DNA from 3 places in the Chroogloeocystis siderophila 5.2 s.c.1 genome. Region 2 is predicted to be linked to each of the others. Evidence: riboswitches for the same ligand, from Rfam matches in the RefSeq annotation. Region 2 holds a riboswitch; each other region holds the start of a gene.
What was found. A riboswitch is a leader RNA that binds a small molecule or an ion and turns the genes downstream of it on or off. The one in region 2 is predicted to bind cobalamin.
Positions count from the first base shown of each region.

Region 1: linked by a shared signal. The riboswitch ahead of NIES1031_RS13830 (DUF1636 domain-containing protein) and the one ahead of NIES1031_RS19965 (sirohydrochlorin chelatase) in region 2 are both predicted to bind cobalamin.
Region 3: linked by a shared signal. The riboswitch ahead of NIES1031_RS08435 (HupE/UreJ family protein) and the one ahead of NIES1031_RS19965 (sirohydrochlorin chelatase) in region 2 are both predicted to bind cobalamin.

Region 1 covers NZ_MRCC01000010.1:169,926-180,711, reverse strand. The annotation lists gene NIES1031_RS13840 (ABC transporter ATP-binding protein) at 1-1,119, shown strand, start outside; gene crtD (C-3',4' desaturase CrtD) at 1,166-2,677, opposite strand; cobalamin riboswitch at 2,825-3,051, shown strand; gene NIES1031_RS13830 (DUF1636 domain-containing protein) at 3,378-3,776, shown strand; gene NIES1031_RS13825 (hypothetical protein) at 3,809-4,249, shown strand; gene NIES1031_RS13820 (methyltransferase domain-containing protein) at 4,268-5,143, shown strand; gene NIES1031_RS13815 (TonB-dependent receptor plug domain-containing protein) at 5,303-7,435, shown strand; gene NIES1031_RS13810 ((2Fe-2S) ferredoxin domain-containing protein) at 7,475-8,356, shown strand; gene NIES1031_RS13805 (ABC transporter substrate-binding protein) at 8,476-9,762, shown strand; gene NIES1031_RS13800 (iron ABC transporter permease) at 9,849-10,786, shown strand, end outside.
Region 2 covers NZ_MRCC01000020.1:11,671-22,456, reverse strand. The annotation lists gene fni (type 2 isopentenyl-diphosphate Delta-isomerase) at 1-137, opposite strand, end outside; gene cysC (adenylyl-sulfate kinase) at 325-876, opposite strand; gene NIES1031_RS19995 (DUF4385 domain-containing protein) at 1,405-1,902, opposite strand; gene NIES1031_RS19990 (ion transporter) at 1,931-2,719, opposite strand; gene NIES1031_RS19985 (nucleoside deaminase) at 2,925-3,350, shown strand; gene NIES1031_RS19980 (response regulator) at 3,594-4,250, opposite strand; gene NIES1031_RS19975 (sensor histidine kinase) at 4,247-5,452, opposite strand; gene NIES1031_RS19970 (Spy/CpxP family protein refolding chaperone) at 5,655-6,149, shown strand; cobalamin riboswitch at 6,368-6,580, shown strand; gene NIES1031_RS19965 (sirohydrochlorin chelatase) at 6,621-7,616, shown strand; partial or broken gene sipA (regulatory protein SipA) at 7,695-7,904, shown strand; gene NIES1031_RS19955 (peroxiredoxin) at 8,050-8,601, shown strand; gene NIES1031_RS19950 (hypothetical protein) at 8,721-9,227, shown strand; gene NIES1031_RS19945 (hypothetical protein) at 9,478-9,897, opposite strand; gene NIES1031_RS19940 (PadR family transcriptional regulator) at 10,284-10,786, shown strand, end outside.
Region 3 covers NZ_MRCC01000006.1:64,318-75,103, forward strand. The annotation lists gene NIES1031_RS24255 (hypothetical protein) at 714-860, shown strand; gene NIES1031_RS08435 (HupE/UreJ family protein) at 988-1,638, opposite strand; cobalamin riboswitch at 1,736-1,915, opposite strand; gene NIES1031_RS08440 (ABC transporter ATP-binding protein) at 1,957-3,702, opposite strand; gene psaB (photosystem I core protein PsaB) at 3,851-6,064, opposite strand; gene psaA (photosystem I core protein PsaA) at 6,137-8,395, opposite strand; gene NIES1031_RS08455 (hypothetical protein) at 8,930-10,519, shown strand; gene NIES1031_RS08460 (hypothetical protein) at 10,664-10,786, shown strand, end outside.

The sequences.
Region 1 (10,786 bases), on a different contig from region 2:
AAAGCTTTTGTGCGCGAACCGATAGAAATGGCGCGGTATACCAAGCTAAACGATGACTTGGTGAAGGTTAATATGAAGACGATCGCCGCGATTCGCAATACGTTTCCGTGGATTTTTCTACTCAGTAACCTAATCACTGTTATTGTTGTTGGTGTCGGTGGAATTCAGGTGATTGGCGGGACATTTTCGATTGGTGAATTAGTCGCGTTTAACTCTTATCTATTATTTATCCTGCAACCAATCTTACTCATTGGTTTCGCCGCCCCTGCGATCGCCCAAGCTGCTGCTTCTGCTGAACGTGTCTATGAAGTTGTCGATGCGGAAATTGAAATTAGCGATCGCCCTCATGCTGTACCGTTTGAAAAATGTGGGGGTCGTATCACCTTTGAAAATGTCCATTTCCGCTATCCAGGAGCGACGACAGAGGCTCTCAAAGGCATTTCGTTTGAAACTAAACCTCAAGAATTAATCGCCATCCTCGGCATGACAGGTTCGGGTAAAAGTACGATTATGAACCTCATCCCTCGCTTCTACGATGTCACCGCCGGCGCTGTCCGAATTGACGGGCGTGACGTGCGCGATTTTCAGTTAGAAAGCTTGCGATCGCACATTGGTATTGTCTTTCAAGAAACAACGCTCTTTTCTGGTACGATTCGCGATAATATTGCTTACGCAGAACCAAATGCCCCCTTAGAAAAAGTCATCGACGTTGCTAAAACGGCTCAAATCCATGACTTTATCGCGAGTTTACCCGATGGCTACGATACAACTGTCGGCGAACGCGGTTTAGGGTTATCAGGAGGACAAAAACAAAGAATTGCGATCGCGCGAACTCTCCTCACCAACTACCGCATTTTAATTCTGGATGATAGTACCTCAGCAGTTGATGCCAAAACAGCGGCTGATATTCAAGAAGCTTTAGATGACTTAATGCGCCGCAAAACTTGCACATCTTTTGTCATTGCCCAAAGAATCAGCACTGTCCGCAACGCTGATCGCATCTTACTCATGGACAAAGGACACTTAGTCGCCCAAGGAACGCATGAGGATTTGATGCGCACTAGTACACTGTATGGTTCAATTCTAGAGTCGCAAATGAAACAACCAACAACAGCCTAGCTAGGGGTGAGTAGTGAGTGAAAGAGTATCTAGTGACTAGTGTTGTTCAAAAGCTCTCGATCTGCCTAACGACTGTTAATGCCGAGTAACTTACACCCGCAGTTCCTTCCCCTGGATGCGTTGAGTCACCGACTAACCATAAGTGCTTAATAGGAGTCCGATTGGCAAAACCAAACGGACCAAAAGTTGGTATTCGTTGACCAATACCACCAACAATACCTTGATCTCTTGCTGTGTATCTAGCAAAAGTGCGCGGCGTTGCAGCTTCTACGTGAATAATCGTTTCTGGTGTTAAATGGAAAAATTGACCAAGTTTAGAAATTGCCTCTTGCGTATACTTCGCTTTTATTGCCGCATAATCATGACAGCGCCACCACGGTAACGGATCGACAAACGAAGAAGCAATAATTGTTCTTTTTCCTTCTGGAGCGCGACCGTCACCAGGACGACTTACCGAAACAAACAACGAATTATTGTCGCCAATCGGACCATCAGCATCATACATAAATTGCAGATGCGGCGGACATCCAACCGGAACCGCGCTTTCTTCTACACCCAAGTACACGACAAACGCACCGGAAGCTTGGGGTAATTTGTCTACGCGTTTTTTGTAACCACTAGGAGCATTTTTACCTAACAACTGTACCAAGTTTTGCACCGTAACGTTCGTAACAACATGGTCGGTTAGTTCTGTCCAAGTTTCACCTGTTTTTTGATCGCGGATAACGACACCAGTTGCTTTATTATTTTCTACTTGGATCTGTTCTACTGTATGGCGCATCAGGAGTTTGCCGCCGTCTCTTTCTACAGCAGATACGAGGCGATCACTCAACACCTGCATACTGCCTTCTAGATGATACAATCCCTGTGGTAACTGCGATACGCTCAACGCCGTCGCCGCGTAAAGTAATGCGGTTTCTTCTGCATCCACCTGCGAATAAAGCTTGAGTTGCAAATCTAAAAATGTTCTCAAGCGCTCATCGTTTCCTAAGCCATACGCCCGTAGCGCATCACCTACCGTCATCAAAGTAAACGGTAACGTCACTAAAGTTCCAGGGCGTACCGCCGTTGCAAGTTGCCACAAATCCCACATATTGCGCGGTGGTAATACCGGATCGCGTCCCTGAAATGCCCAGCTTGCTTTAAATAAAGTTGCGATTAACTGCCAAAATGGTTCGCTACCAGGAAATTGCCGCTGACGTTCGGTTTGCCACTTTTTGGCATCGCGCCATACGTTAATCGGCTGTGTTTCTCCAGGGAGATAGACTGCACACGCCGGATCGCAAGGAGTTGCGTGTGGTAAATCAATTTCAAGTTCACTAAAGATGCGATGATGAATTCCTCCAGGTTCGAGTCCCGCTACTTGCGTTGCACCTACATCAAAGGTAAATCCCTTGCGCTTAAATGTAGAAGCACACCCTCCTGGAACTAATGCTTGATCTACAACCAACACTTGATAGCCACGATGCGCTAATAATGCACCTGCGGTGAGTCCACCAATTCCAGCACCAATTACAATAATCCGAGATTTGCTACTGCCTTTCTGAAGGTTTGGCATAGGTTAAGCAAAAGTAATAACTTACATTATTTTAATATTAAGTTATGTAAAGATGCTCGGTTTTGCGCTCACATAGTTCATTGCAGACTAAGATGTATTATTTCTTAGTGCGATTGCCCAAGCTGTGAACCATAAATCGTGCTACTATTAGGTAATCAATAATTCGGTTCTAATGGGGGTCAGCCATTAGAGGTAACGGGGAAAGCTCGGTGTAAATCCGACATTGTCCCGCAGCTGTGAAAGAAGTAATGAGTGACAAAGGTTGAATTTAAATGAATTATGAGTCAACAAAACTCAAGATTCAGAATTTCTCAAATCAAAAATCGCTCAAAACTATCTAAAGTCAGAATGCCCGCCGAAAAAAACTCTACCTATCTATCTGCGAGGTACAGATGATTTATAAGCATAAGAATTTATCCAGTCTGCTTGAGAATATACAACTACCAACCAAAAAGCAATTGATTGTTAGGACTTAATTAATTGCAAGTGTTGAATCTTTAACTTAACTAAATTAACTGACTCAAAGTGCGTATTTTGAATACACACGACTATTTTTAGTATAGAGTTTAGCCAAAAAGCTTATTTTTCTCATGCAGCCGTAGTATTAGACTAGCTTGCGATCGCCTGAAACAGTCGCAGCACAACTAAGATAATTTTTCATGTCTGCGCTTCAAAATTCATTCTATATCTTTCAAAATCAATGAACAAACATACTTTATTTATCTGCACGACCTGTGCCAGCGTGTGGCAAGATGGCAATCGTGTTGGTGAGAGTGGTGGACAACAACTGTTACAACAACTTCAGGAATTAGCACAAACTTGGGAATTGCAGCATCAATTTTCCATTCAAGCCGTAAAATGTATGAGTGCTTGCAATCGTGCTTGTGTTATTGCCTTTGCCGCCGAAGCAAAGTTAACGTATCTTTTTGGAGATTTACCAAAAGAGGAAAGTGCGCCAGCGATCCTCGAATGTGCAACTCAATATTACACTAAATCTGACGGTTCTTTGCCTTGGTCGGAACGACCAGACCCCCTAAAAAAAAGTATTTTAGCAAAGATTCCACCCATAAATATTGCTGCTAGTTCTAATAGGAATTAACAAACAACGATGACTCCAAAGTGAGGAAGCAGGTGCGATTATCTGATAGTATCTGGCAAGGAAATTTTGGCTACTGGCAAAATAACTTTATTCATAATAATTTGCTGGTAATAGGCTACGCAGCATGGCGGGGATTTGAGTCATTTGGGCGGGGAGTTGTCATTTGTGATGTGGACACCTCTGTTACTTACTCTACAATGACAAATCTCGATACAATTTCCTTCACACTTCAATTTATGCCTTCTAATCTGATTGAGTGTTACTTGCGATCGCAATCTACTAGCTCATCAATAATTTCCTCTATTCTCCCCGCAGTTGCAACATACAATCCCCATCAAGACATTGTTTTAATGCTAAAAGCTTATCCTCAAATTGAAGTCAATCTCTTACATCAGCTAAAGATTACTCCACTCAATTGTTACGAACAAGTGTGCAAACGATGGGAAGAATTTCAACCAAGCCTAATCACCTAACATTTACTGTGTGCCTTAATGATCAAGCCAAAAGCAACTAATATTCCCAAACCAACTCGCTACCAAAATGCAGCGATAGATTATTATATAGGACTCACAAATTCCTCCTATCTTCATTACGGGTATTGGGAACCACTACCGGAAAAAGGAGAGGAATTGACTCTAACTCGCTTACGTGCAGCCCAGGAAGCCTATGCAGCGAAGTTAATGAGTTTTATCCCAGAAGGTATAAAAACTGTGCTTGACGTAGGTTGTGGTATCGGTGGTAATGCAGCGTATTTGTGCGATCGCGGTTTTATTGTCGAGGGGTTAGCCCCTGATACACTTCAACAAGAAAGGTTTATCAAAAATACTAACAATCAAGTACTTTTCTATTTAACAAGATTTGAAGATTTTCACACATCACACTTCTACGATCTCCTTTTGTTCAGTGAAAGTAGCCAATATATTGCTGTTGAAGATTTAGCTCAAGGTGCGGCTCGTTTACTAAGTAGTGGTGGCTACCTGTTGCTTGCAGATATGATGCGTTCTGATGCGGAATATCGAGAGGGCATTTTTTCTAATTGTCATGTAGCTAGCAAACTTCACACGGCTTTGATCCAAGCTGGATTTAAGTTAATCAAGTCTGAGGACATCTCAACTCAAGTTGCGCCAACAATTGATTTATGTGTTGATAACTTCCGTACTTTTGGGCTGACTACTGTTAAATACATTGCTGATGTCGTGGCGATCGCACTTCCGCCGTTATACACACTTGGGCGTTGGGCATTTAATCGTTGGCTAGAAAAGCCGATTGTCGAAGGGTTAGCAGCACGCGCCATTTTTGATAGCCATCTGTGTTATCAAATCCAACTCTGGCAGAATTCATCATTAATACCCAGTCGCTTGGGGTGATTTCTTGGGAACGTTGAGCGATCGCTAACGTAAACAGCCATCTCGCATGCAATAATGATTATGATTATCAAACGCTAGCTTTCTTCCAACACCACTTTTGTGGTTGAGTTGCACGCTTTCTTTTTTAATTCGCCAAACTTTTATTTGCTTAGCTTATAAATGTCTACTCATTCTATTACCAGTATTATTCAAGTTGTTGTGTCTAGTTTGACTGTTGCTTTGGGGATAATATACGGCAATGACAACACTATAGCCACAGAAATCACCCAATTATCTGAGTTTCCCAGGCACAAAAATTCGGCTTCGTACCTACAACCAGTTGCAGTAACACCTAAAAACACCCCAGAAGCGACAGAAGAACAAGCAGCCGATATTGAACTAACTGTCATCGACAAACTGTTAAATGAACCCGTATTTTCACCCTTTCGCCGCGAGGGAACAGTACAAGATTCCACCCGTCCAGTTTACGTGATTACGAATGAAGAAATGAAAGCACAGGGTGCTAGAACTGTTAGGGAAGCACTACGATTTTTGCCTGGAATCTTGGGTGATGGTACAGTTGGGACAGAAGTTAATGCATTAAGCGGTCAATTTATTCGAGGTGCTAATACAGGTCAAGTATTAATATTGCTGGATGGTAGACCGATTAACAACCTCGGCGGTGGCGGTTTCGACCTTTCAGAATTTACCACCGATAATATCGAAAGGGTGGAAGTTTTACCAGGTGGCGGTTCTACACTCTACGGTTCAGATGCGATCGGTGGAGTAATTAATATTGTCACTCGTCGTCCCACAGGTGAAATTATCACGGAAGCCAATGTTAACCTTGGGGCTTATGGGTTAAACCAACAAATTGTTCAGAATAGTGGAACAATAGGTGACATTTCTTGGGTTGTAGGTTACAACCGCACTCAAGCACAAAATAATTATCCTTTTGTAATTCCTGAAGCCAATTTTGAGGGAACTAGAGCCAATAATGATGCCCTCTATAACAACTTTAATATCAAACTCGAAACAAATTTAGGCACGCGCAACACTTTAACTCTATCAACTCTATACTTAGGTAAAGAACAAGGAGTACCAGGAGGAGTCCCCATTCCTGAACCCGAATTTGGTCAAGGATTTTTCAATTCGCTTACCGAGAATAATCGCAAATACACAGACCAAATTCTCACAGATTTAACCTGGAACTCCCAATTAGGGAGTGGGGATAATTCGTTATTAACAGTCAGAGTTTATGCTGATTTTCTTAATACTCGTTTTGATAACCGCAGTAATACGCTGACATCTCAAAATCGATTTGATACGAATCAAGCCTCTTATGGAATGCAAGCTACACACAGTTGGAATCTTATCAATAATCAAATTTTATATGGCTTTGATTACCGCAATACCAATGTCCGCAATACAACCTTTAGTTATGATACAAACATAACCAGAGAAAATTATGACGATGGGATAAGTCAAGGGGCAATTTTTGCCAAATATGAAACTAATTTAACTCCCAGTTTTAGTCTTAATTTAGGTATACGTCAAGATTTTAGTAGCTTGGTGAACGGTTCATTCACATCACCATCAATAGGTGCAAAGTTAGATTTATTTGATTCTACTACACTCCGAGCTAACTACATTATAAATTTCCGCGCACCGACTATTGCTAATTTATTTAACAATAATCCTACTAACATTGGTAATCCAGCACTCAAACCCGAAAGAGGCGATAGTTTTGATATTGGTATTGACCAAAGATTGGGTAATATTGGCTTACTACGGTTAACCTTTTTTAGTAACAGAGTATCTGATACAATTGCTTTTACAAGGCTAATCCCACCTGTAAATGGCAATACAGGCACTTTTGAAAATATCGGCTTAGTACAAACTACAGGAATTGAAGCATCTTTAAATTTGCAGTTGATAAGAAACGTCTACGCATTTGCTAACTATACAGCCAATAATCCGCGCATTTTAGAAAGTGCCAATCCTGCTGAAATCAATCAAGAATTACGATTTGTCGGTGCGGATAAATTAAATTTGGGAGTTTCTTATGAAAATCCTGAAGGTTTATATTTGGCGTTACTAATGAATTCTTTAAGCGGATACCCAATTAACAATATCAACACAGAGTTTTTATCAGGTTATACTACTTTGGATTTTAAAATGCGTGCGCCTCTAAGCGATACATTGGTATTGACAGGTAGTATAGATAATCTCTTTAACCAGCGTTATCAGTTGTTTCCTGGTTTTCCAGACGGGGGAAGGGTTTTTCAAGTTGGGTTGAGTTCTACGTTTTAATAGTTTTGTTTTACGCAAAGCCGTGCAGGAGAGTTTTAAATGGTTGAATTTAATTGTTGGGTGACACCTGTAAATCAAGTTGTGACTGAGGCATCTACAAATGGATCAGTTGAGTATGAATATTTTGATTGTAGTAGTGATGTTTTGTCATCGCTACTCTATACTTTGTTTGAGCAACATTGGTCTCAAGTAGGGGTAGGTCATATTGTCCAAGGTAGTGTTTTGGAGTTAGAATTTAATGCTCCACCAAAGCTTTGTATTCTCTATGATGGATATCTGACGGTAGCGGCTGAAGGCTGGCATTTACACTTGTGTATTGAGGCTAATTTGGGGGGACCACTTTGCAAGACACCTGTAGAATTAAGAAAACAACGTCAAGTCAGTCGTGCTGCTTTTTATCGTCGTTTTAATACAAAAGGTCATCCGAGAAGTTGGGGAATTCAATTTTGGAATGGTGCAGATGAGCAATTGATGACTATTTTATTACCTAATCCTTTAGTGGATGGTGAAAACTTATTACCAGAAGGTAAACCTGATTTAACAAAATTAGCTCTTTATCAGGAATTAAGAGATATTTATGTATTAGGTAAAAAACCAATACCGTTTACCAAAAATCCCCTGAAACATTCTTATATCTCCGTTTGTACTTCTACTCGCTGTCTTCCTTCAGGCAAATGGCAACATACATTTAATGCTTTAAAATCAGCAGTAGAAAAAGCTGGTGTAGATGTAGAAGTAAGAACATCTGGCTGTTTAGAAGTTTGTCAACAAGGACCAGTAGTATTTTACTCGGATGATAGAACTTGGTACACTTGTGTTAATCCAAATGTAGCTGAAACTATCGTCAATGAACATTTAGCGAAAGGCAAAAAAGTTACAGAACATTGCTATCCATCATCGATATATAGCAATCCTAAATGATTTGTGAGAAACTTTCTCTAACTCTTTTCTCTGTGTCCTCTGCGTTTCTGCGGTTCGTTTCCCAAAAGTCGCACAACTTAAATAGGATCGCTATAGTTGCTCTTTTTAAAACCTCGCGCATGAAATTGATAAAAAAACTTGCCTCTAAAACCATTAAAGTTTTATATCAAGTATGCTTAATAGCAACTTTAATTGTTGCTTGCCATAATATAGAAATTTATACATCTAATACTACCAACGATAACACCTGTGTTCAAAACTACGACTCTAACATTGACTACTTTCCTAATAAAATTAAAATTACTCATGCTACAGGATTGGCAGTAGAGTATCACAAACATTACAAAATCGTTACTGTTAAAAATCCTTGGCAGGATGCCAAGACAGGTTTTCAATATATTTTAGTTCAATGTGGAACTCCTATACCGAAAGAATTTAATCAAGCACAGGTCATTACAATACCAATAAATTCTATAGTTGCTCTATCCACTACCCATTTGCCCCATTTAGCCAAGTTAGGTGTAGTTGATAAGCTTGTGGGCATTAGTAATAGTAAACAAGTAAATACACCAGAAGTAGTAGAAAAAATCAAAGCAGGTATTGTAGAAGTAGGGAACAATACTAATCTTGATGTTGAGAAATTATTAGAGTTAAATCCTGACTTGATTACAACTTACGGAACAGGAAATTCTCAAACTGATAGCTATACAAAACTCTCGGAAGTTGGCTTGAAAGTAGCTATAAATGCGGAGTATATGGAAGATACACCATTGGGAAGAAGTGAATGGATCAAATTCATTGCTTTATTTTTTAATCAAGAGAAGCAAGCAGAAGAAATATTTAAGGAGATTACTAATAAATATGAACAAATTGCGCAAAAAGCTAAATTTGTAAAAAATCGTCCGACTGTATTTGTCGGATTTAATTTTAAAGGGACTTGGTATATGCCTGGAGGTAAAAGTTATGTAGCTACTTATCTTGCTGATGCAGGAGGAAATTATCTATGGAAGGACAATAGATCGTCTGGTAGTTTACCTCTATCTTTTGAGGTTGTTTTGGAACGGGCCGCTAATGCCGATTACTGGTTAAATTTTAGCCAATCATGGCAGAGTGTAAAAGATTTAGTAGCTGAAGATAATCGCTATACTTATTTTAAGGCTGTGAAAACAGGCAACCTTTACAATAATAACGCCCGTGTCAATGAAAGTGGTGGTAATGATTACTGGGAAGGAGGAATTAGTAATCCAGATATTGTTCTATCTGATTTGATTAAGATACTGCATCCAGAAGTATTACCTAATCATCAGCTATTTTATTACCGCAAAATTATCCCAAGCAGTACTGCACTTTATTTACCTTTCCTAGGAGAAACTAGAGAAAACTTCGATTTAGCATATGTAAAATAATGTTCAATGATAAATCTAGGATTCAAAAATTATTAATATACTCGAAAGATAAAACTATAAAAAACCTCGTTTTTCCGATTTTAATTGTGGGTTTAATTTTCGCATTCTTAATAGACTTAGTTTTAGGCTCAATTAATATTCCTATTTATGAAGTCATTAATATTTTACTCGGACAAGAACCCGAAAAAATGACATGGACTAATATTATTCTCAAGTTTAGATTACCCAAAGCCTTAACTGCAACTCTAGCAGGTGCAGCTTTAGGTGTGAGTGGCTTGCAAATGCAAACTCTATTTAAAAATCCCTTGGCTGGACCTTTTGTGTTGGGAATTAGTTCTGGTGCAAGTTTAGGTGTAGCTTTAGTTGTGTTAACAGCAACTACGACAACACAAACACTACTTGTAGAATGGGGAGTTATTGGAGATTTGGGTTTAGTTATAGCCGCAAGTATTGGCGCTGCATCAGTGTTAGGAATAATGCTAGTTGTGTCTCACCGAGTACAAGACACAATGACGCTATTAATTTTAGGTTTATTGTTTGGGTATGCTACTAGTGCAATTGTGAGTATTTTACTCCAATTTAGCTCCCAGGAACGCATTCAAAATTATTTAATGTGGACTTTTGGCAGTTTTGCTGGTATAACTTGGAGACAGTTAACTATTTTAACTCCAGTGATACTTTTGGGGTTATTGGTAGCAGTGTTACTGTCAAAACCTCTCAATGCACTTTTGCTAGGTGAATCTTATGCACGTAGCCTAGGATCAACAGTGCAACACACTAGACTTTTTGTTATTTCAAGTGCATCTATATTAGCAGGAGCAATTACTGCTTTTTGTGGTCCTATTGCCTTTTTAGGTGTGGCAATTCCCCATCTATGCCGTAATATTTTTTATACTTCAGACCATCGAATCTTAATTCCTGGGGTAGCAATCATGGGGGCAATTTTAGCATTAATTGCAGATTTGTTTTCTCAATTTTGGGGAAGTCAGATGGTTCTACCTTTAAATGCTATTACTGCATTGCT
Region 2 (10,786 bases):
AAACAGCAATGTATAAAGCGATAGCGTTCTAAGCCATTCGTCGTTTGCGCAAATTGTACATCTTCATCGAGACAAATACGTAAGTGTTCTGCTTTACGCGTCTGTGTTTGTCCTGACAAGCTTAAAGGAAGGTTCACAGGTTAATTTCAATATAAAGAGGTTTTTCTTATGACTGTACAACTAGCTATAGTGCCATTAGCAAGTTATTATTCAAACTTTACCCAATACAAAAAAAGGATGAGCAAGTGCAAGCTTACACTCAGTCATCCTTCAATTTAGAAGCAGTTGTCAATTTCTACCAGAGTGTGCGATCGCCGCTAAAAACTAAGCAACCTTGGAGACACTGTTATTTACATGAACATATTCGTTGAGCTTCGCCATCACTTTCTCGACGCTTTCAGCTAACGTTTCTTGATTTGTACGGCATTCTACTTCGGGATTGATCGGCGGTTCGTAAGGATCGTCAATTCCTGTAAAACTCTTGATCTCTCCAGCGCGTGCTTTTTTGTACAATCCCTTGACATCACGTTCTTCGCACACAGCTAACGGTGCGTTGACAAAGATTTCCATAAAGTTGCCAATCTTACCGCGAACTTCGTCACGAATTGCACGATAAGGAGAAATAGCAGAAACGATAACAATTACTCCATTGCGCGTCAGCAATTGAGCCACAAAACCAATCCGACGAATATTTTCATCGCGATCAGCTTTGCTAAAACCTAAACCTTTCGTTAGGTTCTCTCGAACAACATCACCATCAAGAACTTCAACTTTGTAACCTTGTTCGCGCAGTTTTTCTTCTACCGCTTTACTAATTGTTGTTTTCCCTGCACCACTCAACCCAGTAAACCACAAAGTCATTCCTTGGTGTTTCATCATTCTGCTACCTTTACCTTTACTGAAACTTAAGTCTTCCAAACAATCAAGAATATCGAGGTAGAAACCTACTAAACGCGTTCTAGTAGACGCCATCAACTTCTGAGACTGTTACAGTCAGCGTTCTTGCAGTAACACAACTAACGTGAAACTAAGTTTTATTGCATTACTACCTCTCGACGTCGAGTGATTCGCATTGGCTGAATTGTAAACAAAATCTATCAAATTATAAACACAAATTAAAATTTTATTAACTGATAATAAACAGCAGTTTTCATAAAAAAATAATATATTACTTGCTGGATTAATGAAAGCTATTAGCCTGTCAAGGCTTAAGCAAACAACTTAGCAGAATCTTTACAATTAGCTAGCTATTATGAAGTTTACGTGTAGCGCGATCGCAATATCATACTTTTATTATTCACATGACATCGTCACAAGAGTATACGCTTTAAAACATTCATTATTTTAGTTACACAGATAACAGAAACTATACAACCTGAAGTTGTTTCTGTACAATTCAGAGTTTTACTTCACCTGTTCGTACATCTGTCGATGTTTTTTCATTAGCTGCAAATATTTTTCATTCGTTTTTGCTAAAGTCCATTTTTCTTTGAAAATTGCGGCAGACTCAGCTTTAATAGGATCAATGTCTAAAGGTAAAACTTCCTTTCGCGCTTGCTTCTCAGCTTCTTGGGAACCCTCCTCTTGCGGGTTGGCTTTATATTTTCTTCCACTTTTATGATTGGCATAACGACGCGATCGCGTGTAACCCATCTGCAAAAACTTACGCGCCATATCCGCGCCAACAAAATCATCTTGTTCAAGATAGTTGAGAAATAACTCATAAATCTTTTCACTCGACTCGTTGGCAATTTCAGGAGTTTTAAAGCGCCAGTATGGTAAAATCTCTGACTTATAAGGCTCTACCAACAGTACTCCTTGCTCGCCCTTGCCTACACGATACAATTCAGGTGAAGAACGAAAATCAATATTTTTAAAATCTAAGGAATAATCAAATTCCATACTTTTTTGAACCTAAATGAACAAGCTATTACAAATTTTTTTCTAACTTGGTGCCACAAATTTTACAATAATGAGCATCGGTATCGTGCAGTGATAATTGACAAGTAGGACAAACTTTTTGTACTTGGCGACTCGTTTTGATAAATTGTCTAATCAGATCGCCAACTTGCCAAGGAATTAACGCCACACCAGTTAAAATCATTAATACCGTTAAAAGTCGCCCAGGTTGAGAAATGGGAGTTACATCACCAAAGCCAACCGTTGTCATCGTAACAACAGAAAAATAGAAGGCATCTAAAAAGGTGTTAAAAGTATCTGAATTAACTGGATGCTCGACTTGATAAATCAGCCCAGAATAAATAAAAATAATAGCAAATAACGTAAATAATATTCTAGCAAAAATAATGCTATCTTCACCACTAATTCGCTCGAATAAAACTATTTTTCGAAGAAATCTTACTAACCTAAGAATCCGAAACCAGCGAAGAATCCGAATGAAGCTAATATCTACTAAACCCAGAAAAAAAGGTAGAATTGTTAAAAGGTCAATCAGTGAATATAAACTAAAAAAATATTTTGTTTTAGACTCAGCACACCACAACCGCAGTGTATATTCTAAAGCAAAAATTCCAATAATAACACTGTCTAAATTGTCCAATGCTAATCTTAATTCTGTAGGGATTGAGTAAGTTTCTACAACAAAAATAGCAGAAGATAGTAAGACCAAACCTGTAATTGCTAAATTAAGAAATCTCCCCAGTGGAGTCTCAATATCTTCTAAATAAAATCCAATAACTTTTTTAGCTAGCAATATCATAATCAAGTTGCTAGTTTTTTAAATTGTAGTTGTGAAATTTTTATCAGAATTGTCAATGGTTAAGGGATAATAACAGTTAACTATTAACAGCTTTGACAAGATATTCGCAAATTAAATAGAGAGGTTACAGTATTAAATACTACTATAGATTCTAGTAATTGTATTATATTATTTCAGTAATTTCATTAATTCACCTAGTACTAAAATGACTCCAGAAGAGTATATGAGAATTGCCCTAGAAGAAGCAAAACAAGGAGATGCGCCCTATGGTGCAGTCATAGTTAAAGATAACAAAGTAGTAGCGGCAGCACATAATACAGTTAAACGCGATCGCGATCCATCAGCCCATGCAGAAATGAACGTTATTCGCAAACTGACATCACAAATCAAAAATCTATCTTTAGCAGGATGCACAATATACACAACTGGCGAACCTTGTCCAATGTGTGCTACAGTTTGTGTCTGGGCCGGTATAGATGAAATCGTTTATGCAGTGTCTATTAAAGATTTAATGAGGATAAACCAAGCACAAATTGATATCTCTTGTGAGGAAATTATTGCTAAGAGTTTTAGAGATATTAAGGTGACTAAAGGATTATTGAAAGAAGAGTGTTTAGAGTTATTTCAGTAGTATCATGACTCAGTATGTGGATATCATTGTATATTACACCTGTTGAGATTGAGTAATGAGATATTTAGCACTTCTTCTGTTAGCATTTAGCAATTTACCCATTAATTAATCACTAATTGCTAACAGCTAAGCGCTACTTATTACCAATTACCAGTTACCAAGAACCAACTTTGTCGTTACATTAATTTTTACCCAGTTACTTGTCAGAAAGATGTCTTGACTAATGACCTAATTTATAAAAAGCTAGCTTTTGATATTAGGATCTAGATGGTGTAGAAATGAATTAGCAAAAATAGCAGCTTGCGTGCGATCGCGCAAAGATAATCGATGCAAAATACTCGTGACGTGGTTTTTGACAGTTCCCTCCGAGATATGCAGCGTCTGGGCAATTTCACGGTTGCTTTCACCTGCGGCAATTAATCGTAACACCTCGCGTTCTCTGGGCGTGAGTTCGCCCCAACCTGTAGGCGTTATTGCTAAGGGTTCTGGGACTTTTGCAATAATTTTCTCGACTAAACCAGGTCCAAGTTGAGTATAACCTTTATAAACTGCCCGAATTGCTGCGGCTAACTCTTCTGAAGGTGTATCTTTGAGTAGATAGCCCATCGCGCCATTGCGAAGTGCAGCGGCAACATATTCATGATTATCAAAAGTCGTTAAGACAAGTACCTTTATTTCAGGAAAATGCTGCGTAATTTCACGGGTTGCAGCGACACCATCCATAACAGGCATTCGTACATCCATTAATACTACATCAGGTTGCAACGTTTGCAGTAACTGCATTGCAGCTTGCCCATTTTCTGCTTCGCCCACAACCTGTAAATCTGGCTCTAATTCTAGTAAAGCTTTTAAACCTTGACGAATCAAATGTTGATCGTCAACAAGTACGAGGCGAATCATGCAAATAACCTCGGCAAGGGAATTGTAGCAGTAATACAACAACCAGCGCCAGGCGTGCTACTCATTTGAAATTCTCCTTTTAAAGCGAGGATGCGATCGCGCATACTTTGCAGTCCAAATCCTGTTGTGTTTTGGTTCAACGCAAATCCTCTACCATTGTCTTGAATTTTCAAATGTAAAGATTTTACGGTTGTTTGGATATCAATCTTGACTTCATTTGCTGCTGCGTGTTTCCAAATATTCGTGAGTGACTCTTGGACAACACGGTACACGGCGGTTTGAACTTCAGCCGGAATCGGATGTTGCAGCGATATATAATAAGTTGGAGAAAATCCTGTAGAATGGTGAAATTCAGTAACCAAAGCAGTGATCGCCTGCTCTAAAGATTGACCGTGCAGTGGATCAGACCGCATCGCGGATACAGATTGTCGCACCTCGCGTAACGCTTGCGATCCAAGATTTTTGGCTTGTGCCAAGAAAGTTTGTGCTTTTGCAGGGTTAGATTGCCACAATTTAAGCGCGGTTTCTAGCTGCAAGTTCAAAGCTGTTAAAGAGTGTCCTAGCGAGTCATGGATATCACGCGCAATTCGGTTACGTTCTTGTAGTGTTGCTTGATCTTCAATCCGTAGCGCATATTGTCGCAGTTGTTCATTGGCGATCGCCAATTTTTCTCTGATTTTTCTTTCTGCAAGCACAGCATTCATCAACAACAATACAAATACTAAACTTAAACCAAACGAAAGTGCAAAACTCAACAACGTAAATCGCAAACGCTCTTGCAACACTGGCACATCAGGAACGTGTTGAAATCGATGAATTAATGTGAGGATAAATAAAACAAACGATAAACTAGTTACAATAATCCGTCCTGGTAATTGAAAGATTAGACAACTACGGATAACAAGAATAATATAAAGAAATGGAAATAGCCTAATTCCTCTGCCACTCACAATTCCAGCAAACAGGATAAATAAAATTTCTAACGCAGTATAAAGTATTTTATGTATTGGCTTCCCTGTCGGCATTCGCAAGCCCAGTAGCCCAAAACAAACTAAACTAATAAGTGTTAAAGATGGTAAAGTATGAAAGCGACGAAAGTGAATTGATAAAGCTTCTGTAATCGCAACCGTGAATAAAAGTAGCCATTCTAACAACAGTAAAAATGGCAAAGGGTGTGTACTAATTTGAATTGGACGACTCATAATTATTGTAGATGTCCGAATACTTTAGAGATAGAACAAAATCAAAGCAGCTATTAGAAATGCGTGGAAAAACTTCTTGACTTAATACCAATCACCTCAGTTTACATTTATTGTTCTTTTACCTAGTAGTGAATACATGACTTTAGTCATGGTTAAATTCGTGACTTTTTCCTCATGCTACTCAGGAAGACAAGTTTATAGGATGGTGACATCACACATGAAGAAGTTAACGATGATGTCGCAATCAAAAAAAGTCAAATTTATGTCGCTGTTGGCTGGTGTAGTAGCACTTTCTACCGTCTTTGCACCTTTAGCCAACGCACAACCTGCTGCACCTCAAGTAGGACAACGTGCTGGTGCAGGTAGAATGGGTAAAATGGCAGGTATTGAACTTTCTGCGGAACAACAAGCTCAAATGGAACAAATCCGCAACGAAACACGCACTCAAATCGAAGCCGTTCTTACCCCCGAACAACGCCAACAATGGCAAGCGGCAACTCAAAACGGGCAGCGCCGACGCGGTGCAACGGCTAGCTTAAATCTATCCGAAGCGCAAAGAACTCAAATCCGCCAGATTATGCAATCCTCAAAAGAGCGAGTCACAGCGGTTCTTACCCCCGAACAACGCCAGCAAATTGAGCAAAGAATGCAGCAGTGGCGACAACAGCGTCAGCAACGCAATCAAACAAACAATTAGCGACTAGCAATCAGCTTTTAGCCAAACCTTAAGATAAATCAGAGACCAAGAACTGTTGCTGCCCAGCATTTCTGATTTAACCTTGTAGATCAATTGAAGGACAAAAGACCGTAAATTGCCTCTAAATGGTCTTGTAGTAGCTAATTGCTAACAGTCAACAGCTAATCGCTTTGACGAACAACCCCTCCGGTAGTATTTTTGAACTGGGGAGAATCAGTTAAGATAACAAGGCACAAGTGATCTGTCACAGTATAGGGAAACTTCGGTGTAAATCCGAGGCTGTGCCGCAGCTGTAAAAGAAGTTGTGAGTCATGGGCTATTAGTTTTGGGTAGGTCAAATCAACCCAAAACTGACAGAGTAAGCCATGCTTTACCCGCTCAAAACTCAAAACTCTCTGAAGCCAGAATGCCTAACTGTAACTTGCTCACACTATTTCCTGCGTCGCACAGGAACGGAGCACTGAAACAAGGATGCCTACGATTAATACACTTAATTCCACCCTGTCAAACACCCCAGTTAGCACAATTCATCTACCCCCTTTACCATTACGTCGCCCGTTACTGATGATTGGTCATGGTACCAGAGATGCAGCAGGGCGACAAAGCGTTTTAGACTTTGCGGCTGCCTATCAAGCCTTAGATACTTCTAGACCTGTTGTACCTTGTTTTTTAGAACTGACAGGTCCGACGATTCAAGAAGGCGTCGATCAGTGTGTTGCTCAAGGATATACTGAACTTTCCGCTTTACCAATTTTGTTATTTGCGGCGCGGCATAATAAATTTGATGTCACTAACGAACTCGACCGCGCGCGTCAACGCCATCCTCAAGTGAAATTTCACTACGGGCGGCATTTTGGCATTACACCAGGAATAATCGATTTATGGCGATCGCGTCTTGCTGAAGTTGACGCTCCGCAGTATAGTCGCGCTGATACAGTTTTGTTATTTGTCGGTCGCGGTTCGAGCGATCCTGATGCTAACGGCGATGTTTACAAACTAGCGCGAATTCTTTGGGAAGGTAGCGGCTATCAAACCGTAGAAACCTGCTTTATTGGAATTACCCATCCTCGCCTTGAAGAAGGTTTCCGCCGTGCGCAACTTTACCACCCCAAGCGGATTATTGTACTTCCTTACTTTCTCTTCACTGGAATACTCGTCAACAAGATCTTTGATATCGCTGCGCAGCAACAAGCGCAATATCCAGAGATCGCTATTACCTGTCTTCCAGAAATGGGACTACATCCACAGTTATTTTCGATTTTGCGCGATCGCGAAATCGAAACTCAACTCGGCAACGTGCAGATGAACTGTGAAATGTGCAAGTTTCGTCTAGCAGCCCTAAATAACCACGATCATCACCATCACCATCACCATCACGATCATCACAGTCACGAACACTCGCACCCTACAGTAGATCCTTACGCTGATCTCGAACAATATCACCAAAAAATTTGGCAAGTTCCTTAAGAGAGATCAGTAATTGGCTATCAGCAGCAAAAATGAATATATTCTGTCATGCTGATAGCTAGTAGCTGAAGCCCAGTTATGTCTAAAGAATTTGTCGTTGGAGAAACAGTACGCATCGTCGCACTACCACCCTACTTAAAGACAGCTGATCCTATGCCAATGTTACGCCCACCAGACGTGGTTCAAATTGGTGAGGAAGGCATTGTCATGGATCGCCGTCCCGGCGGATATTGGAGCGTTCGCTTTACGCGAGGCACTTTTTTGATCGACAGTCAATATATCGAAGCAGCTAGCAGTTCAGAGGAGTCACCATCGACTAGCCATTTAGAGCAAGCAACAACAATAAATCAAGTTGACACGCAACTACAAAGCAATGAAGATGGCATTCCCTAATGTAAACTTATATTAAGTTGAGCTTTTTATTTGTACCATGCTGTCTCGTCGCCGTCTTCTTCGCGCAATTGCCTGCTGGTGTATTGCGTTATCTACTTTGTTTTTTGCCTCACCAAGCTTCGCAATCGGAGGTAAACTTCCATCACTTGACCAACCTGCACCAGAATTTACTTTACCAACCAACACGGGAGATGGAGAGATTGCACTTGCTGATTTGCGCGGTAAGTGGGTAATATTGTACTTTTACCCCAAAGACTTTACAGCAGGTTGTACTTTAGAAGCGCGACGTTTTCAGCAAGATTTACCAAAATACACGGCACAAAATGCCCAAATTATTGGTGTCAGCGCTGATTCTGTAGATTCCCATGCCGAGTTTTGTGACTCAGAAGGTCTAAAATTTCCTCTACTTGCAGATACGACAGGCAAAGTCAGTAAAGCCTATGGTTCTTGGTTGGGTAATCTCTCGGTACGACATAGTTTCATCATTGACCCAAATGGTATTCTCCGCGCCACCTTCGTCAAGGTCAATCCCGCAATTCACAGTACAGAAGTGTTATCTCGTCTAACTGAATTACAAGCAACGGTGTTTTAAGGAATAAATATCTACGACACGCAAACGCGAACAAAACTCTTTCACTAACTACTAGCCACTAACTACTCACTACTCACTTCTAGATACAATGTCTCTAAATTGATTCTTGGAGACTGTCTATGGATTGGGAATTAGACACGCGTGCCAAAAAAAAGGCGCGTAATCAAGCTATCCAACAGTACAAGCCCTTTGTAAGATTGCGCGATACAGAAGCACTACTACGTCGCAACACTGTAGCATTACTCATGCCTATTGTGCCGTTGTCGGTAGAATATCGTTTGCAACGAGCATCAAAACTCGCAGAAGAATCACTAGCTGAGTTAGCAGAAATTGATCTTGACGCGATTAGTGAAACCGAATTGCAACCAGTCCGCATTCTAATTGGCTTGAGTTTTGTTGGGTTTGGCGCGCTATCTACTGCGTTGTTGCTACTTTACCTATCTACCTTGCATCCTGAACTTGACTCGATCGCACAAATACGGCGCTATTGGTATCAATACATCTGGTTTGTCTGTCTCGGTGTAGCAGGATTATTTGTACTCGGTAGAGAAGCAATGCGATCGCCTTACCTTGATGTGTCTTCACCACAAAAGATTGGTTGGGATGATGAATCAAGTTGGCAGTAACGTTAAGTAAAAAAACGCCCTGCCACTGTGTCATGGCAAGGCAGTTAGTGGTGTGAGGAGCAGACTTTATGTCTACTTATAGATAAGCATAATAAATGCATATGGCAGGTTGGTGGCAGTAAGATTGCAATACTGTGACAAAAGAATTACGAGAGGTTAACAACTGCGATCACTGTCAACTGCAAAATGCTTAATCGGTAACTGAATAAGTTTGACGCACCACGAGCGATCTCGCAGTGCAGAAATTAATTTAAGCTTCAACATCAGATGCTAGAAGTTTTGACACCTCTGCATGGGCTAGTACGGCAGCTGGTTCTTGCTGTAGTGCATGATAATACTTGCGCTCGAACGCGTTACCTAGTTCTGATGGCATCAGCAATTCGCGGACATCACGCATCAATTCTTGGAGATCATCATGCAATATTGGTTCATCTGCTGAAAGCATTTCATCAATATGCACAATAAGCTCAGAAATGCGATGTAGCCACGCAAATTGTTCATGTTCAATGACAAGTTGCAGTAACTCTCCACTCGATACGCGTCCACGTCTTTGTTCATAATTAATGCGTTCTGCTTGTAGTAAACAAGCGTGGAGGTGCAGTAGTTTGTTGCGTAAACTGCGTAGATACTGATGTTGCCGTATTCTGCGGAAAAGTTGATTAGAAGTCAATGGAATCCATCCTCCTGTTACGATAGTCTTCGATAGCTAAAATTAGGTTTACTGGAAAATTCTTATTACAAATGCACAATAGCGGCTGACTTGTTGGTTAGTTGGTGTCCTGACATATTTGCCATTTCGTGCTAAAGATAAATAGCCTATCTCCCACGCGCTTTTCGCCTATTCTAAATAAGCCTGCGCTTTTTGGGACATTGGTGAAGTATCTTATGCCACTGTTACAAGCTATCTAATCTTGGCAATAGTTCGCAATTCCTCACGAGTGCGATCGCGCTTTCTACTTTGGTTATCTATATGATTAATCATATATCAAAATAGTTGCATATTAAAGGTAACAATTATTACTATTAAACGAACTGAAAGATTCGGAAAACCGCCTCATGTCACTAGCATACGCAATTTTAGGTTTTCTGCGAAAAGAAGCAATGACAGGCTACGAGCTTAAAAATCAATGTTTCGATCAAACCATTGCGCATTTGTGGCGTGCAGATCAAGCGCAGATTTATAAAACGCTCGATAAGTTAGTAGAAAGCGGTTGGATCGCTTGTAAAATTGAAACACAGTGCGATCGCCCGCATCGCAAAGTATACAGTATTACAGAAATTGGAAAAGCTGAGCTTTGGAAGTGGCTGCAATGCCATCAACCCTTACCCACAATCCGCGAACCTTTGCTCATTCAATTATTTTTCGGCGCTGAATTATCCAATGAAGCAATTGTGCATTTGCTCAAACAGGAACTCGTAGCGCATCAAAAAAAACTTGCTGATTGTGACCAAATCACGTTACCTCCTTTTGAGGATGCATCGACAAATCGTGATCAAAAGATGCAACAGTTAGTCCTAGAACTGGTTAAGCAAAAAGAACAAACATACATTAACTGGCT
Region 3 (10,786 bases), on a different contig from region 2:
AAGCTAGAAGTTAAATTACTTGCATTTGAGATTGTTACGCTATCGGTGATCAAATAGCATCAGATGTATAATCAATAATTCCGTTTATTTTTGATGATGTGAATTACTAACATACATTTTATAGTAGCAAAATTCAATTCTAAATTAGTAACAAGTTTCCACTTTCGCAAGATTTCACTATTTTTTAGCAAGAATTGACAAGACAGCACTAATCAATTTTCTCTAAAATAACCCGTATATAAACTACCGCGCAGATTTTTGACTTATCAAAAACTTGGTTGAGGTAATTGAATGAAAAATAGTACCATTGTTGACATAAAAGAATTTTATTTAGGTCGCATAGCGTGCATTAATTTCGATTTTAACAAACGTAATGCTTTCAGCTTAGAAAATACTCAATTCTTAAAAGAAGCACTTGATAAAGTACTGACTATCAAAAGTGTTCGATGTATGATTTCTAATAGCACCACCCCAGGTTATTTTTCAGATGGATTTTCATAGAAAGAAATGTTGGGAGACAATGCTCGTAGCAAATTGAAAAAAGGAGAAACATATATCTATGATCAGGTGGTAGATATTTATAGACATCTCATTGAGTGCCCAATTCGTACAATTGCTTTTGTGGATGGAAGTTGTCGCAGTGGCGGGAAGGTAATTTAAATGTTGCAAATTACTTTTTACTTACTGGTAATTATCTTTCTACCACTCAAGCAATGAATGTTGGACTGGTTGACACCAAAGTTGATAATATTCATGAAATGCTGGAACAATTTGCACAACCAATTGCTCGACATCCTCGTGCTTTGCTGATCAGAATGAAAAATTTTATTCATCTCAAAAAGTCAAAAATAGCTGCATAAATGCTTCTCGAAATTCGTTTCTTGATTCTCTCAAGGAAAGGATAAAAGACACTAAAATTGCTTGATAAAACTGAGGTGCAAAAATTGTTTTAATACACCTCGCTACAACTATAGACTCTTTTGATAACTATCCAAATAATAAATTGGTCATAAAAACAATGCCAATTGCACCAATTGCTAAACCACAAAGTCGCATGATTTGTCGATTTGGTGTTTTGTGAATAATCAAATTACCTATCGCACGCGCTAACATTGCTACACAATACTGAATTAAGCTAAATCCAAGTAAGTAAGCAACTAATGGCATCATTCCTGCACCGATGATGGCTTCTCCGTAAGCATAACCATGAAATAAACCAGCGATCGCACCTAAAATGAGTAACACAATCCAATTGGGTTTTCGCGGAATCGCTAGCATTGCGCCAAGGATGACTACCGATAATGCGATCGCAATTTCTGCTGCTGGTAAATCGAAGTTGAGTAAATGAATTCCAGTTCCGACAAGTGCGGCTAAAACAAATCCTGCTGGAATGATAGTACCGTTTACTTGACCTGCGGCGATTAATCCAATGGCAACAACAAACGCCAAATGATCCAAACCAATCACGGGATGCGCTAACCCTGAGATAAATCCCTCAAAGAAATTTGTTGGGGTTTTTCCTCCTGTGGCGTGATGTGCTAAAGCTGGTTGTGCTGTGATCAAAAATAGAAATCCTAGACTAGCACTCAAAACAAAAAGATTCAGTCGCCAAAATGGTGCAAAATGCTTACTGGACATACTTTATACCTCGCAGATAAATCGGTGATTGATACCTAGCTACTTTATGCAAAAATGATTCAAAACACAATGTTTTGCTTTATAGGCGATCGCCGCTTGGCGTAGAATCTCTTCAGCGGGTATTCTGACTTTAGATTTTGAGTTTTGAACTCTCAAGTTATGAAATTAGATTGACTCACTCAGAACTTCTTTCACAGTTGCGGGACAGCACCGGATTTACACCGGACTTTTGCCGTTACCTCTGGTTTTTCACCGAACCGATGGGAAAATCATTTTATCACTGTAGAGCAGTTACAACCGATTTAGTTTCGAGAAGTTTTATTGCAGTAATTCTTTCATCTGATGCTGATTCCACAATGTACGATATAGTCCTGGCTGCTGCAAAAGTTCAGCGTGAGTTCCTGTTTGTACAATTTGACCTTGATTCATCACAAAAATACGATCGGCAGTTGCGGCGGCAGACATTTGGTGCGAGATGAAGACAACGGTTTTTCGTTGTGTTCCGCGTGAAAGGTTGTTGAGAATTTTAGTTGCAGTTTGATTGTCTACGCTGGATAAAGCGTCGTCGAGAATTAATACGGGTGCATCGACTAATAAAGCTCTTGCTAAAGCAGTACGTTGTCGTTGTCCGCCAGAAAGTGTAATACCGCGTTCGCCCACTATGGTTTTATATTGTTGCGGAAAATTGAGAATTTCTGGGTGAATTTGAGCTTGTTTGGCACTATATTCGACTTCAGTTTGTTCGCTTAAAGGATCGCCGTAGCGAATATTATTTTTGATTGTGGTGCTGAATAAAAAACTATCTTGGGGAACGTAAGCGATCGCACTACGCAAATCTTGTAGTTTGATTTGAGTGATATCATTACCGTCCAAAAAGAGTTTTCCTGGTTCAATATCAAGCAGGCGTGGGATAGCATTTGCGAGTGTTGATTTTCCGGCACCAATAGGACCAACAACTGCTACAGTTTCTCCTGGTGTAATCTTAAAGCTAATTTCTTTTAACGCTGGTATTGTCGAACCAGGATAGGTAAAACTCAAGTTCCTGGCGATTAGTTCACCTCGGACATGTTGCGCTAGCGTGATCGACTCATTTGTGTCTTGAATTTTTGGCGATACAGTTAAAATTGATTCAATGCGATCAATGCTGACTTCGCCACGTTGATAAGCTGTAATTGTAAATCCCAATAGGGCAGTTGGAAAAACAAGTCGCTCGACGTATAGTATTAGAGCAATAAAATCACCTACAGAAAGAGTACCAGCTATCAGCTGTCCCGAACCTAGCCACAAGAGGATGAGTAAGCTGACGTAGGCAAGTCCACTGACAAGCGGAAACAAGGTATTGCGTGTTTTTGCTAACTTTAGATTCGCATCAAGTAACTGCTGATTTTTGTGGCGAAACGCACGGCGTTCGTTTTGCTCCTGAGCGTAAATTTTGATCAGGGCAATGCCACTCATGTCTTCTTGAATCAATTCACTGACAGTTGAGAGTTCTTCTTGCACCTGTTGCTGTTCTTTACGGAGGCGATCGCTAAATAGCTGCACGAGAAACATCATAACTGGGTAAACGGCGATCGCGGCTAGCGTGAGTTGCACGCTAATTGCCAGCATGACGGGAAGTGTTAAGGCATAAGCAAATATCGTATTCGCGATGCTCAAAACGGCAAATCCTAATAACCGTCGGATATTATCGACATCGCTCGTTGCACGGTTAATTAAATCACCTGCGGTATTCGCAGCAAAATAGGATGGCTCAAGCCTTAATAAATGTTCAAAAATTTTTTGTTTGAGGTCAAACTCAACTTGGCGTCCTACACCAAATAGCGCTACCCGCGAAATCATGCGGATGACCCACATGACGGAACTCAGCACAAAAATGAGTACGACATACTGAATAACTTGACCAAAGCTAAACGTAACTTGCAGCGTGTCAATAATGTTACGAATCAGTAAAGGGATATAAACTCCTAACGCATTAACGATTAATAAAGCCAAAATTCCTACTGTACACGTTCGCCAGTGAGGACGCAGATAGGTACCAAGTTTAGCGAGCCTAGAGTTTGCCATTAAAGCCTATAAAAAATAACTTTCTCATCCTAGAACTAGCATAAACAAGAGATTGGAGGTCGGGGATCAGAGTATTTAATCTTGCTTTAGCAAAAAAAATCCCCCACAGTGGTTGTGAGGGAATTAGATTAATCTTCTAAACAGCTAGTTAACCAAACTTACCAGCCGTTGAAGCAATCACAAACGCTGCGTACGTCAGAACATAGCCAACGGTGAAGTGTGCTAAACCAACTAAACGACCTTGAACGATGGACATAGCAACTGGCTTGTCTTTCCAACGAACCAAGCTTGCAAGTGGAGTCCGTTCGTGTGCCCAAACAAGAGTTTCAATTAACTCTTGCCAGTAGCCTCTCCAAGAGATCAAGAACATGAAGCCGGTTGCCCAAACAAGGTGTCCGAATAAGAACATCCAAGCCCAGACTGACAAGTTATTCATACCATATGGGTTGTACCCATTGATTAACTGTGCTGAGTACAACCATAGATAATCTCGCAGCCAGCCCATGAGATACGTAGAAGACTCATTAAACTGTGCGACGTTGCCTTGCCAAATACCTAGATGTTTCCAGTGCCAGTAGAAAGTTACCCATCCCACTGTGTTTAACGCCCAGAATAAAGCGAGGTAGAAGGCATCCCAAGCTGAGATATCGCAAGTACCGCCACGACCTGGACCATCACAAGGAAACGCATAACCAAAGTCTTTCTTGTCTGGCATGAGCTTGGAACCACGAGCGTCCAAAGCACCTTTAACCAGAACGAGAACTGTGGTGTGAATGCCTAGTGCAAAGGCATGGTGAACTAAGAAGTCACCAGGCCCAATTGTCAAGAATAACGAGTTAGTACCGTCATTAATTGCGTCTAACCAGCCTGGTAACCATGCAGCACCAGCAGTAGAAGCAACGCTATCTGGGTTAGATAGCAAGGTGTTCAAGCCGTACAGTACTTTACCGTGCGAAGCTTGAATGAATTGAGCAAATACTGGCTCAATCAAAATTTGCTTCTCAGGTGTACCGAAGGCAACTACTACGTCGTTGTGGACGTACAAACCCAAGGTGTGGAAACCTAGGAATAGTGATACCCAGCTTAAGTGCGAGATGATCGCTTCTTTGTGCTGTAGTACGCGGTCAAGAACGTTGCCTTTGTTTTGTTCTGCATCATAGTCACGTACCCAGAAGATACCTGCGTGCGCAAACGCACCTACCATCAGAAATACAGCAATGTATTGGTGATGAGTGTACAGCGCAGCTTGGGTAGTGAAATCTTGACCCATGAATGCATACGGAGGCAGTGCATACATATGCTGGGCTACCAAGGAAGTGATAGTTCCCAGTGCAGCAAGTGCCAAGGACAACTGGAAGTGTAGTGAGTTGTTAATTGTGTCGTACAACCCTTGGTGTGGCAGGTTGAACTGACCTTCAGTTTTGGTGCCAAAGAAATTCTTGGCATTGAGCATCTCTTTGATGCTGTGACCAATTCCAAAGTTTGTCCGGTACATATGACCGGCGATGATGAACAGCACTGCGATCGCTAAGTGGTGATGTGCCATATCCGTCAGCCATAGTGACTGCGTTTGCGGATGGAAGCCACCTAAGAAGGTAAGAATCGCAGTTCCTGATCCTTGTGACGTACCGAAAACATGATTTGCGGTGTCAGGGTTAGCAGCGTAAACGCCCCAATTCCCTGTAAAGAATGGTCTTAAGCCCTCTGGATGAGGAAGTGTTGTTAAGAAGTTATCCCAACCAACGTGTTGTCCGCGCGATTCAGGAATCGCGACGTGAACCAAGTGACCCGTCCAAGCAAGTGAGCTAACACCAAACAAACCTGCCAAGTGGTGATTGAGGCGTGGTTCTGCGCTCTTGAACCAAGACAAGCTAGGACGGAACTTAGGTTGCAGGTGCAACCAGCCAGCGAACAAGAATACACCAGCAAGTATTAATAGAAATACTGCACCGCTGTATAAGTCGTTGTTTGTCCGCATCCCAATGGTGTACCACCAGTGGTAGACACCAGAGTAAGCAATATTAACAGGGTATGTTGCGCCGGCTTGCGTAAACGCATCGACTGCGGCTTTACCGAAATGAGGGTCCCAAATTGCGTGGGCAATCGGACGAATATTGAGTGGATCTTTAATCCACTGTTCAAAGTTACCTTGCCAGGCTACGTGGAACAGGAGGCTGGAGGTCCACAAGAAAATGATCGCCACGTGACCAAAGTGAGTTGCGAAGAGTTTCTGATACAGATTCTCTTCGGTCATCCCGTCGTGGGTTTCAAAATCGTGGGCTGTGGCAATCCCGTACCACAGACGACGTGTTGTCGGGTCCTGTGCGAGATCCTGGCTAAATTTTGGAAATTTTGTTGCCATAGGTTTAGTGAATCCTCTGACCTTAAGCCATCAGCTGACATCGCACTGAAACGCTGTGCTGATGGCTAAATGCTAACCTACTGAAATTATGCGCGCCTCGAAGAACGCCCAGATTGTCACGATCGCTCCTAACAAGTAGTGAGCTACTCCTACCGCACGACCTTGGATAATACTAAGTGCGCGGGGTTGAATTGTTGGGGCGACCTTTAGTTTATTATGTGCCCAAACGATCGACTCGATGAGTTCTTGCCAATAGCCACGTCCGCTGAAGAGGAACATAAGGCTAAAAGCCCAAACAAAGTGAGCGCCTAAGAACAGCAGACCGTATGCAGAGAGTGCTGAACCGTAGGACTGAATCACTTGCGCTGCTTGCGCCCATTGATAGTCACGTAACCAACCGTTGATGGTATTTGCACTCATCGCAAAGTTACCACCCGTGATATGTGCTATGGTTCCGTCTGGGTCAATCGTTCCCCACACATCCGACTGCATCTTCCAGCTAAAGTGGTAGACTGCGATCGCAATGGTGTTAAACATCCAGAATAAACCTAAGAACACGTGATCCCAACCTGATACTTGACAGGTACCACCGCGACCTGGACCATCGCAGGGGAAGCGGAAACCAAGATTCGCTTTATCTGGAATCAAACGCGAGTTGCGAGCAAATAAGAAGCCCTTCAGTAGAATCAATACTGTAACGTGAATTTGGAAAGCATGGATGTGGTGGATCATGAAATCCGCCGTACCCAAGGCGATCGGCATCATGGCTATTTTGCCACCTACAGCAACCACACCACCACCGAAAGCGTAGCTTACAGGTTCCAGCGCGTTAGGTGCGGTAGAACCAGGTGCTAGGGTGTGGATGTTTTGAACGAACTGCGCAAACACAGGCTGCAATTGAATTGCAGTGTCCGAGAACATATCTTGCGGACGACCCAGCGCTTGCATTGTATCGTTGTGGATGTATAAACCAAAGCTGTGGAAACCAAGGAACATGCACACCCAGTTCAGGTGCGAAATAATCGCATCGCGGTGACGAATTACCCGATCTAGCACGTTGTTTTGGTTCACTGCTGGATCGTAATCACGCACCATAAAAATCGTCGCGTGGGCTGCTCCACCAACAATCAAGAAGCCGCCAATCCACATGTGGTGAGTGAAGATCGATAAGGCTGTGGCGTAGTCAGTTGCCAAGTACGGATAAGGAGGCATCGCGTACATGTGATGCGCCACGATAATTGTTAGCGAACCAAGCATCGCGAGGTTTGTACCTAGCTGGGCGTGCCACGACGTGGTCATATTCTCATAGAGACCTTTGTGTCCATCACCTGTGAAAGGACCTTTGTGGTTCTCTAAAATTTCTTTAATACTATGACCAATACCCCAGTTTGTGCGGTACATATGACCTGCAACGATGAATAGCACAGCCAAAGCTAAGTGATGGTGCGCTGTATCGGTCAACCATAAACCACCTGTTACAGGATTCAATCCACCCTTAAAGGTGAGAAAGTCAGCATATTGTCCCCAGTTCAATGTCCAGAAGGGCGTTAACCCTTGGGCAAAACTAGGATACAACTCTGCCATCAAACTATTATTCAGGATGAATTCGTGGGGTAAGGGAATATCCTTTGGTGCTACTCCAGCATCCAATAGCTTATTGACTGGTAAAGCTACGTGAATTTGGTGACCTGCCCAAGATAAACAGCCTAAGCCCAGTAGACCTGCCAAATGGTGGTTCAGCATCGACTCCGCATTCTGGAACCATTCCAACTTAGGAGCGCGCTTATGGTAGTGAAACCAGCCAGCAAATAGCATCAAAGCTGCTGCCACTAAACCACCAATCGCAGTTACGTATAGCTGGAAGGAATTGGTAAAACCAGCACCACGCCAAACTTGGAATAATCCAGAGGTGATTTGGATGCCGTGGAAACCACCACCAACGTCGGCGTTAAGAATATCTTGACCAACAATTGACCAAACAACTTGCGCACTTGGCTTAATCCCAATTGGATCACTTAGCCAAGCTTCGTAGTTTGAAAAGCGAGCGCCATGAAACTCCATGCCGCTCAACCAGAGGAAGATCACAGCCAGCTGACCAAAATGTGCCGCAAAGATTTTGCGCGAGATATCTTCTAGGTCGCTGGTATGAGTATCAAAATCATGGGCGAGAGCGTGTAGGTTCCAAATCCAGGTTGTTGTTTTTGGACCTTTAGCTAAGGTGCGGTCAAAGTGACCAGGCTGTCCCCATCTTTCAAATGAAGTAGGTACAGGGTCGTTATCGACGATAACCCTTGCCTTTTTTTCCTCTCGCTCCGGAGGACTCATCGTCATTTAGACTCTCCTCTCTAGACAAGGAAACAGAACTTGTGGACACCACCAGCTGTCTTCGGGCTGAATCATCCTATCTTCCTCAAATTAGGAGTCCGGTTGACCCAGCAATGAAGGTCACTCGTGGAAAGTGCTTTCTGATGAATTATAGGGTCATGATTACCTGAGTGTTGAAAGTTTTTTAACAATAATTCAAAAACCCTGGAGAGCAAGTCAATTCTGCTATGTGAGTTCAAACCAGTGGAAAAAAAGTCAAGAGTATCTTCATATAATTTACAAAGCTCAAACATTCGTAAAACTTATACTTCAAAAATAAATACTGTGCGTATAAAGTAAAGAATTGTTAATAAAAAGACTAAAAGTTCTGCCACTCAGTGATTTTGCCGCGTACTTCTGCTCATTTTTTGATTTATATTTGCTACCTATTTGCTCCTGCTATTTTTACCACTGTCATACTAGTAACTATTACTGAGAATCAAATCGAGATAGCAGTAATACATTAGGAAAGTTTGACGTCAGTTGCGAGGATTCAGCGACGTGTTGGATATAAATTGGTGGCAAAAAGTTATCAAAACAGTTGTGTCATTTTTACTGATAGGGCTAATTGTCTTGAGTTTAATTAGTTGTGGCGATCGCTTCACCGAGGAAGCACGCAACCCTAACGACACGCGCTTAGCTTCTAGTATTGCACCACATTCCACGAAGATCGCCGAAGTCTCTCCACCTGAAGTGATTCAGCAGCTACGTCAAACCTTAGAAGCTCGCCGCCCACAAGTATCTATCTTGAGTCCGCAGCCCGACGAAATTTTGCAAGACGATACAATTAACGTCCGCTTGCAGGTTCAAGATTTACAAATCTTTAAAAACAAAAAACTAAATTTAGGTCCTCACCTCAAAGTCATCTTAGATAACCAGCCCTACATAAATGTTTACAATCTCAACGAGCCACTTGTTTTGTCAGATTTAGCTCCAGGAACGCATACTCTACGTGTTTTTGCTACTTATCCTTGGAATGAAAGCTTCAAGAATGAAGGAGCTTACGCCCAAACGACTTTCCATATCTTCACGAAGGATCACAATAATAGCCCTAATTTTGAAAAACCACTGCTAACATACAACACGCCTCAAGGAACAGTGAGCGCGGAACCAGTTCTCCTCGATTTTTACCTAACTAATGCGCCGTTACATCTTGTTGCTCAAGCAAAACAACAAGGAAATATTGCTGATTGGCGTATTCGCTGCACAATTAACGGAGAAAGCTTTATTATTGATCGCTGGCAACCGCTTTATCTTCAAGGTTTGCAACCTGGTAGAAACTGGGTTCAGCTAGAGTTTATTGACGAGCAAGGTAACTCTTTGCCGAATGTTTTTAACAATACAGTTCGACTCGTCACGTATGATCCTACAGCAACGGATACACTAGGAAAGTTAGTTAAAGGACAAATATCAGTCGTCGAAGCACGTGGTATTGTCGATCCAAATTACATTAATGAGTCTCCTAGCGTTGAACCTACTTCTACACCATCACCCTTACCAGTACCCGAAGTTATACCCTCCTCAGAAGTAGAACGAGAACTTCCACAACAAGCACCATCAGACGAAACAGAAGTTCAACAACCGCAGCAGGAAACTGAAACAGAATCAACCGAACCAGCAATCAAAGGTGATTCCAATTTAGAACGCCAAAATTGCTTTCGGCGTCGTGAAATCGAGCCTACTCCCAGCGTGAAACCTGTAGAACCGGAACTACCTGATGAATACAAGGAAACAATCCCCGAAAAGCTAGAGATTCCTGCGTCAACGCAAGCTATACCGGAGATAGAAACTTTAGAACCACCAAGTTCACCTGAAGCCGAACCAGCGATCGCACCATCAGAACAAACTTCTCCAGAAGCATCAGAACCTACACCAGTGCTAAAACGTACACAACCCTTACAGAAACCAGGTGGATTTTTCAATCGCTTCCGGCGTCGTTCAGAAACTCAAGTATCGCCTCAACCACCATTAACGCCAGAAATTGACTTATCACCATCACCATCAGAAGATGTTATCCCTCCAAATGCAATAGAGGAAGAATTAAAACCAGCTGTTACAGACGATAAAGTACAACTAAAACCGCATATGTAAAAAGAGGTTAATCTAAATTTACTTTTTAGACTGGGCGATCACGCTGCACAATTGCAAACTTTCTAACCCCAGGGAGAAGATGTTATTCCTAAAAAAGTAAAAAGTTAGAAAGTTACAATCCAAGATCAACGGATGGAGAGGAAAATGAAATCAATGATAAATTGGTTAAAAAATGTAGGATTGCGTCACATTATTACAGTTTTCCTGGTAGCTATAACATTTTTGGTAGCTCCAGTTTTCAATCAAAGTGTACTTCTACAAGCCCAG